2 regions of the Dietzia psychralcaliphila genome follow, and region 2 is predicted to be linked to the other one. Evidence: predicted binding sites of a transcription regulator. Region 2 holds the regulator's gene; the other holds the start of a gene.
The links. Region 2 encodes LexA, which represses DNA repair genes until DNA is damaged. Its sites were predicted from a motif close to CGAACANNTGTTCG; they were not measured.
Positions count from the first base shown of each region.

Region 1 (4,527 bases), 1.2 Mb from region 2:
CACCCGGTCGTTGGTCACGCCGATGCAGTCCTCGTAGTCGAGGTCGACGGTGGTGTGCTGGAGCAGCATCTCCACGATGCGGTCACGAGCGGGCTCGGTGGCGGAGCCCGAGTCGGTGTCGGAGCCTGAGCCTGGGCCGGAGCCCGTGTCGCTGCCGGCGCCAGAGCCGGTATCGGTGCCGGAGCCGGTGTCGACGAGGCGTGGCGCGACGGTGACCGGGCGGAACACTCCCACTCTCTGCACGGTTCCGGCGAGGATGCGTAGGAGGCCGAGTGCGACGGTCGACTTCCCGGTGTCGCCCTCGGGAGCCGCGACGTAGACCGCGGACGACGAGAGGGGCACGCCGGTCACAGGGGACGGAATCGTGGGTGCGGCGGACTCGGGCGGGAGAGTCTCGGAAACGGGGGAATCGGGCACGTGGGCATTGTGACAGCGCGAACCGTCCGGCACACCTCGTACACCCCGTGGGGACCCATCACCCGCCTGACGCGAACCGGCACGCACCGGCGCTGCCGAGCTCATGGGAGGTCTCGGGTCAGACATCGGAGAGCCTGTCGACTCCGGGTGGCAACCATGTACAGCGACCCGGCGAGTCCGGATTCGCGACGGTCTTCCACGCCGACGGCCCGTCGCCGACGAAGGCGTGGTGCACGGGACACCCCAACGCGCCGTTTCCGACTGTCGTGGGTCCGCCTCGGGACCATTCCTCAACGTGGTGGAACTGGCTCCTCCTGGCCGGTGCGGTGCATCCCGGGAAGGTGCACCCGCCGTGCGCGGCGTAGAGGACCAGGCGCTGGATGGCGGAGGCCAGGCGCCGCTCGGGGTGGGCGTCGACGTCTATCCGGTGCAGTTCTTCGCGGCCGCCGCGCAGCATCGAGACGAACCACGGCATCGACCCGGCCATCGAGACGGCCTGGCGGACGCTGAGCTGCGTGCCTGAGTCGGTCTCCACGAGAGCGTCGGGCTCCTCGAGTTGCTCCGGCGTCACGCGCACCACGATGGAGGCGATTCCCTTGGGCCGGGCGGGGTCGACGGTCGAACCGAGGGCCCATTGGTGCACGAGCGCGTCGTGCGCCCGCTGCTCCGGGGCGCGCTCGTCCGACCCGGGTTCACACGGCACGGCACCGCCGGGTCCGCCGAAGTCGCACAGCGCGCGCTCGACCAGCGCCCGGGCGCGTGGCGTCAGCGTCATGGTCAGGGTGCTCGTGCCGTCGGGCCGAACCGCGCCGAGTCGGGCCGAACGCTGCCGCTCCTGGTGCTCCTCACGGCCCTGCCCACGGTCGGGACACAGTGCGGCCACCCGACGGGCGGCTTCCGCCCGCAACTCCGCCGGGGCGACCGCGCGCGCGAACTCCGTGAGCGCCTCTGCGAATCGGGCCTTGGCCGTCCCGCCTATCGTCCCGGGCAGCCCGGAGACCGCCTTGGCGATGATCCGCTCGTGCTCGGCGGTGATCTCCCCGACCGCCGCCGCCCGCCCGGCAGGGGTGGCCCGCCTTCCGCCCGCCTCGATCCGCCCGTGCACCACGCCTCTGGCCAGGCCCAACTTCTCCGCCAGCATCGTGGCGACTCCCCCGGCGGAACGACCCTTCTGCCGGTGCAAGCCAGCCAGTTCGGCCGTGGCGCGCGATCCGGCGGCCTCCAGCCGGCGGGCCACGATCTCGGCACGCCCCACGGCGTCGACCAGCTCGTCCGCGTCATGGTCCGACCAGTCGACCTCGCACAGTGTCTCCACGGAGGCCTCGAGAAACGCGAGAACGTCAGCCAGTGGGGCCGTCTCCGACCCCTGCTCCGACGCGTCCCACACTCCCTGTTCCATGGCTCGAATTATAGAACACATGTACGACACCGAACGGGCGTCGACGCGGGACAGCCGGTTCAGAATCCGCGGGAGACGGTCGGTGCCGACGAGAAGCCGCCGGGTCAGAACCCAGGGGATACTGCGGGAGCCCGCGGGAGACGGGCGGGGCGACACGCCTAGTCGACGACGACGAGGGCCAGCCCGAAATCTCCGGCCGCATCGGTCCAGACCGCCTGTCCGCCGAAGCCGTGCCCCGCGAGCTCGTCGACGAGGGCGTGGGGCTCAAACTTCCGGGCGATCTCGGTACGGATCCCCTCACCTGCGGCAAGGGTCCGCACGCGCCCCAGGGTCGGGAAGTCGATCCGCACGTCGCGCACCGCGCGCAACCACATCTCGACCCGGCTCTCCCCGGCGTTCCATACGGCCTCGTGCCGGAAGTCGCGGCGGTCGAGTCCCGCACACTCGACGGTCCGGGCGATCACGTCGAGCATGTTGAGGTCGAACTCGGTGGTCACGCCGGCGGCGTCGTCGTATGCGGCCACCAGCCGCTCAGGACTCTTGACCAGGTCGAATCCCAGCACCAGCCGGTCCCCCGGGTCCATGATTCCGCGCAGCATGGAGAAGAACCCGGCGCGCTGCGACTCGCTGAAATTGCCGACGGTGCCACCGAGGAACAGCACCAGCCGCCCGCCCGGCTCACCCGGTAGTGGACCGTCCAGAGCGGTGAGGTCGCCGATGACCGGGTCGATCCGCACGCCCGGATACTCCTGAGCGAGCGCGCGGGCGGACTCGAAGAGCATCTCGGTACTGATGTCCACGGGCACGAACCGCGCCTCGCCCGGCCCCGCCTCACCCTGCCCCGTCTCGCCCGGCGCCTCCGCTCCCGGCGCCTCCGGCGTTCCCTGTGTCCCCGCCGCGCGCCCGGCCGCCAGCACGTCGAGCAGCACCCGCGTCTTCTCGCAGGTCCCCGCCCCGAGCTCGACCACCGTCGACGAGGCGCCCACGATGTCGACGGCGCGGGCCCGCAGGATCTCGGCCTCCGCCCGGGTCGGGTAGTACTCGGCCACCCTGGTGATCTGGTCGAAGAGCAGGCTGCCCTTCTCGTCGTAGAACCAGCGCGGCGGCACGGTCGGCGGGTCGGAGAAGAACCCCTCGCGCAGGTCCGACTCCAACGCGGCGGTGTCGGGGTCGGTGTCCGGCGGCGTTGTCGTCATCGTCGTTGTCGTGGTTGTGGTCGTCGTCGCTGCCGTCGTCGTCGGATTCTCGGAGCCGGTCATCGGGCGAGCCTCACTCCCGTGGCCGCCCACCGCGACGAGGCGGGGAAGAAGTTGCGGTAGGTGGGCCGCGTGTGGCCCGCCGGTGTGAGGGCGCTGCCGCCGCGCAGGACGTGCTGGTCGGACATGAACTTGCCGTTGTACTCACCGGCGGCCCCCTCCTCGGTGACGAACCCGGGATACGGCAGGTAGGCGCTGGCGGTCCATTCCCAGACGCCGCCGATCGCCCTCTCGGCGGCAGCGCGCGGGTGGCAGCGGTCGGGGTCGAGTTCGTCGCGCGCCTCCCAACCGGTGGTGGCGACCTCCCACTCGAACTCCGTGGGCAGGCGCGCGCCGGCCCAGCGGGCGTAGGCGTCGGCCTCGTAGAAGGAGACGTGACAGACGGGTTCGGCGTCCACGACCGGCCGCCGGCCCGAGAGGGTGAAGGTGGTCCACTCGACGGCGGCGGCGGCGGACGCGCCGCCCGAGGCGCTACCGACGTCATGGCCCTCGCGCCGCCAGTACCCGGGCGCGTCCCAGCCCTCGGTCTGCACGGCGGCCCACCCGTCGGAGAGCCACAATTCTGGGCGGGTGTACCCGCCGTCGGCCATGAACTGCTTCCAGTCGGCCACCGTGACCTGGCGGGTGGCCACCTCACCGCCGGGGATCCACACGCGGTGACGCGGGCGTTCGTTGTCGTAAGAGAAGCCGTCGTAGGAGACGCCGTCGCGAGAGACTCCGTCGCGGGAGCCGCCGTCACGGGTGAACCCCGCACGGTGGGCGGGGTCCGCGGCGCCGACCTGCGCGACCCCCTCGACGACGACGATCCAGTCCGTCTCCCCCCGCACCGCGGCCACCGGGTCCGCGGGCCGGTCCACGTAGACCGGGTCTGTCGGATTGTGGGCGAACAGGTGCTTGGCGTCTATGAGCATCAGCTCCTGGTGCTGCTGTTCGTGGTGGCAGCCCAGCTCGAGCAGTTCCAGCCCACGCTCGTCGACCCGGCCCGCCTCGAGCGCGGCCACCACGGCCTCGTCCACCCGCGCCCGGAAGTCGCCTATCTCCGCCACCGACGGGCGGGTGATGAGCCCGCGCTGGGGCCGGGGCTGACGCGGGCCGACGGCCTCGTAGTAGGAGTTGAACAGGAACCGGAAGATCGGCTCGGGCGAGGAATAGCCGGGCAGCCCGCCCAACACGAACTCCTCGAAGAACCAGGTGGTGTGCGCGCGGTGCCAGGCCGCGGGACTGGCGGCGGTCATGGACTGCGGGATCTGGTCCTCGGGGCTGAGCCGGGAGGCCAAGAGGTCGGTGAGCTCGCGGACGCGCAGGAACTTCTCGATCGCACTCTGGGGGCGCGTGCGCGCGTCCGGGCCGGGCTCTGCGGTGACGTCTCCGACTGTCATGGTTCCCCCGGGGTGTCGTGGTCGGCGGTCGGACTGCCGCCAGATTAACCACGGTGTAGTTCGGAGCCCACCGCTA
Region 1 covers NZ_CP015453.1:3,224,465-3,228,991, forward strand. The annotation lists gene pta (phosphate acetyltransferase) at 1-351, opposite strand, end outside; gene A6048_RS14920 (HNH endonuclease signature motif containing protein) at 536-1,816, opposite strand; gene A6048_RS14925 (L-histidine N(alpha)-methyltransferase) at 1,975-3,012, opposite strand; gene egtB (ergothioneine biosynthesis protein EgtB) at 3,072-4,451, opposite strand.
Region 1: A6048_RS14920 (HNH endonuclease signature motif containing protein) is a predicted target of LexA. The motif match lies at 1,829-1,842, and genes of this name have one in related genera.

Region 2 (4,527 bases):
CGTCCCGGGGTTGGGAGCCGCGGCGCTGCGTGACCTGCCGGTGCACGAAGCCCCGGTGTACGACACCGGGTTCTTCCCCGGGGGGGTCAACGTGGAGATCGCCACACCGCTCACCGACGGGCGGGTGTCGATGCGAGTCCACGAACGTGGATCAGGGGAGACGATGTCCTGCGGTACGGGAATCGTCGCCACCGCCGTCGCCGCCCTCGCCGATGCCGGCGAGGCCATGGGCGAGGTGGTGGTGGAAGTGCCCGGGGGAGAGATCGAGGTGTCCCTGACCGAGGGCGGTTCCGCACTGACGGGGCCCTCCGCGATCGTCGCTGAGGGGTGGTTCCGGCGCTCGGGCGCAACTCCTCGCCCGGAGGCGTCGCGATCGGAATTATGAGATGATGCCGGTGAATGACTACCGATGACACCGCCCCTGACCGGGCCACACGAGACCATGATCCTTCGGTCGGCGACTTCCAGCTCGAGGAGCGCTCCTCGCTGCGCCGCGTCGCCGGATTGTCGACCGAGCTCCAGGACGTCAACGACGCCGAGTACCGCCAACTCCGGCTGGAGCGGGTCGTCCTCGTAGGGGTCTGGACCGAGGGATCCGCAGCACAGGCAGAGGCCGCGATGGCCGAATTGGCCCAGCTCGCCGAGACGGCCGGCTCGGAGGTGTGCGATGCGCTGATCCAGCGCCGCGACAAGCCCGACGCCGCCACCTACATCGGCTCGGGCAAGGCCAAGACGCTGAAGGACGTGATCGACGCGACCGGCGCCGACACGGTGATTTGTGACGGTGAGCTCACTCCCGGTCAGCTGATCGCCCTGGAGAAGGTCGTCAACGTCAAGGTCATCGACCGCACCGCGTTGATCCTCGACATCTTCGCCCAACACGCGACCAGCCGTGAGGGCAAGGCCCAGGTCTCCCTGGCGCAGATGGAGTACATGTTGCCGCGCCTACGCGGCTGGGGCGAGGCACTCTCCAGGCAGGCGGGTGGCCGGGCGGGCAGCAACGGGGGCGTCGGTCTCCGCGGTCCCGGTGAGACGAAGATCGAGACGGATCGCCGCCGTATCCGGGAGCGCACGGCCAGGCTGCGTCGGGAGATCAAGGGCATGAAGCAGGCCCGGGACACCAAGCGGCACCGCCGGCGCGCCACCCCGGTGCCCTCGATCGCTATCGCCGGGTACACGAACGCCGGCAAGTCCAGTCTGCTCAACCGCCTCACCGGTGCCGGCGTTCTGGTCCAGAACGCGCTGTTCGCCACCCTCGACCCCACCACCCGGCGGGCCGAGCTCCCGGACGGGCGCACCGTGGTCTTCACCGACACCGTCGGGTTCGTCCGACACCTCCCGACGCAGCTCGTCGAGGCCTTCCGTTCGACGCTGGAGGAGGTCGTCGATTCCGAGCTGCTCCTGCACGTGGTGGACGGGTCGGACGCCTTCCCGCTGCGCCAGATCGAGGCCGTCCGCACCGTCATCAACGATGTCGTCGAGGAACAGAACGCTGAGAGTCCGCGCGAGCTCGTGGTGATCAACAAGATCGATGTGGCGGACCCCGTCGTGCTGACCGAACTACATCACGCCCTCCCGGACGCGGTCTTCGTCTCGGCGGCGACGGGAGAAGGCTTCGACGAGCTCCTCGAACGGATCATGCGGGTTGTCGCCTCCGGGGACACGCAGGTGACGCTCGAGATCCCCTTCACCCGGGGTGACGTGGTCTCCCGTGTGCACGCAGAGGGCGCAGTGGTGGACGAGCAACACACGCAGGACGGCACCCGGATCGTGGTCCGGCTGCCCTCCTCCGTGGCCGGAGAGCTAGGGGAGTACCGCACCGGCAGTTCGCACGACGGTGTCGCCTGACCCTGTCACGAGGTCAGACGACACCGACTCCGCGCGGGGTCAGAGCTTGCGGAAGACGGTGACGACCTTCCCCAGGATCGTCGCGTGCTCCCCGGGAATCGGACTGAACGACGGGTTGTGGGGCAGGAGCCACACCCCGCTCGCGTCCCTGCGGAAGGTCTTGACGGTTGCCTCCCCGTCGATCATCGCCGCCACGATGTCTCCGTTGTCCGCCACGTTCTGCCGACGTACCACCACGTAGTCGCCGTCACAGATGGCGGCGTCGATCATCGACTCACCGACCACTCGGAGCATGAACAGGTCGCCGGAACCCACCAGATCCGACGGGAGTGGGAAGACCTCCTCCACCGCCTGCTCGGCCAGGATCGGCCCGCCGGCCGCGATGCGGCCCAGTACGGGAACGTATACCGGCTCGACCGCCCCACTGGGCCGCGGCTCCTCCTGAGCAGGTGCGCGCCGTCCCCGGGACCGCTGCCCCGGGACGCCGTGGACGTCGACAGCCCGCGGCTTGTGAGGATCCCGGGTCAGGAAGCCCTTCTTCTCCAGTGTCCGCAACTGGTGTGCGACAGAGGAGGTCGACTGCAGACCGACGGCGTCACCGATCTCGCGGATGCTCGGGGGGTAGCCCCGGTCCTTGACCGTGTCGTGGATATGCAACAGAACGCTCTTCTGACGAGGCGTCAGGGCCTCGAAGTCGGGCTTGGGCATGTGTGGGTCCCTTCGGCGAATGGGTGTTCGACGTCTCTATCTGTGTACACCCTACTTCCCGCGGACCGTCCGCGCCACACAGGTGTTCGAAGAAATATCCTCTGGAATGTCGACTCTGTCGGACCCGCGTGATACAACTCTAGTCAGGTTCGAGTTCGAACAGATGTGCACACAAATGCACACGGGCGTGCGAACGAACTTCGCACACCATATCGAGTTGGGAGTTTTCATGTCCGTTCTGGAGATGCAGTCACAGGCGCGTCCGTCGATGCACTGGACGGAGGTCTGCGCGACCGACCACGACCGGCCCGCCGCGTCCGGGCTGCGGTCCCGCCGCGACACGCACATCCGTCACACCACGCGGACCCTCGACCGTGGACGTCAGCTGTCCACACGATCGGTGGCACCCGGTCGTCGGGTGCTCGTCCGACCCGCGTCGGCGGACCAGGTCAGAGCCTGCGGCGGCGAAGTGCGGACGAATGCGCCGGTGGTCGACGACGTCCCCACGTGGGCTCTGTTGGTCTGCGGAATCGTGTTCGGGGTCCTGATGCTGCTGGCGCTGGCACTCCTGGGCGGGCCCGCCTACGCGTGACCTATGGCATCGCCTTCTAGAATGATCCCGGGACGGCGACCCGTCGCCCCCGTACCGCTGTCGGCTACTGCCGGCGGACACGTGCGGAGCCGGTCGACGAATGGCGAAGCTGGAATGTACTGCCCCATATGTCACCACGAGGACTCCCGGGTGATCGACTCGCGGTCGGTCGACGAAGGGCAGGCGATCAGACGTCGACGCGAGTGCCCTGAATGCGGACACCGGTTCACGACCCTCGAGACTCCGTTGTTGACCGTGCTCAAGCGCAGCGGCGTCACCGAGAGCTTCAGCCGCGACAAGGTGGTTCGCGGCGTCAGACGCGCGTGCCAGGGTCGGGCGGTGGAGGAAGACGCTCTCCGGCGTCTGGCACAACAGGTCGAGGACGCCGTCAGGGCGGGCGGGGCGTCAGAGGTTCCCGCGCACGAAATCGGTCTCGCGATCCTGGGCCCGCTCCAGGATCTCGACGAGGTCGCCTACCTGCGCTTCGCGTCCGTCTACAAGCAATTCAGTTCGGCCGCGGATTTCGAGAGCGAGATCATCGCCCTCCGTGAGCGGCACGCCACGCACTAGCGCGCCTACCGGCGGAGGCTCAGCGCTCCGCCTGACAGCGAATGCGCTGTGTGTGGGTTCACCGCCCGTTGCGTCGCGACAGCGCCGCGGCGACGGCCTTCTCGATCCGCTCGGCGGATACCGGACGAGCGGTTCCCAGCGATTGCGCGAAGAGTCCGACCCGGTACTCCGCCAGCAGCCACCGCAGATCCCGAGAGGTCCGCGCCCCACCCGGTCGTCTGCGTAGCGCTGCCGTCGCTTCCGCGACCGTTGCCTCGGACGTCTCCAGTCGGGCTGTGAGATCCCTGTACCTCGACGGTGACTTCTCCGCCATGTCCAGCCTGAGATCGATCGCCCTCACATGTCGCTCGAGTTGGGGCAGCAATTCCGCCGGATGACGCGCGAGGAACCCCTTGCCGACGAGGAAGTCCAGAGCAGGTCTGATGTCGTCTGCGATCTCCCGGGGCACCTGCGCCAGACGGGCTGAGACCGACTGGGCGGCCACCAACGCCGGCAGGGCGGCGGAGATGGCGGCGGTCACGGCGGCCGGAGCCTCGGACTCGGCTGTCGCACGCAGCTGGGCGAAGTCGTCCACCGTGAGCACGGGGGCTCCCTTGCGTTGAGCGAGCATCCGCCCGCACACGGCCAACGATGCATCCGACACCAGGCCGTCGGCACCTCCATGGGGATACTGGGTGAGCGCGAGGCGCTGTTCGACCGGACGGCCCCGGACTATCGAGGTCGCCGAGACCAGGCCGCCGGAGATCATGGTCAGCACGGCTGTGGTCTGTGCGGCCCGTCGCTCCTCCTCTGTCGCGCAGGCGATCCGG
Region 2 covers NZ_CP015453.1:1,983,003-1,987,529, reverse strand. The annotation lists gene dapF (diaminopimelate epimerase) at 1-385, shown strand, start outside; gene hflX (GTPase HflX) at 400-1,848, shown strand; gene lexA (transcriptional repressor LexA) at 1,888-2,556, opposite strand; gene A6048_RS09075 (hypothetical protein) at 2,786-3,148, shown strand; gene nrdR (transcriptional regulator NrdR) at 3,263-3,718, shown strand; gene hrpA (ATP-dependent RNA helicase HrpA) at 3,777-4,527, opposite strand, start outside.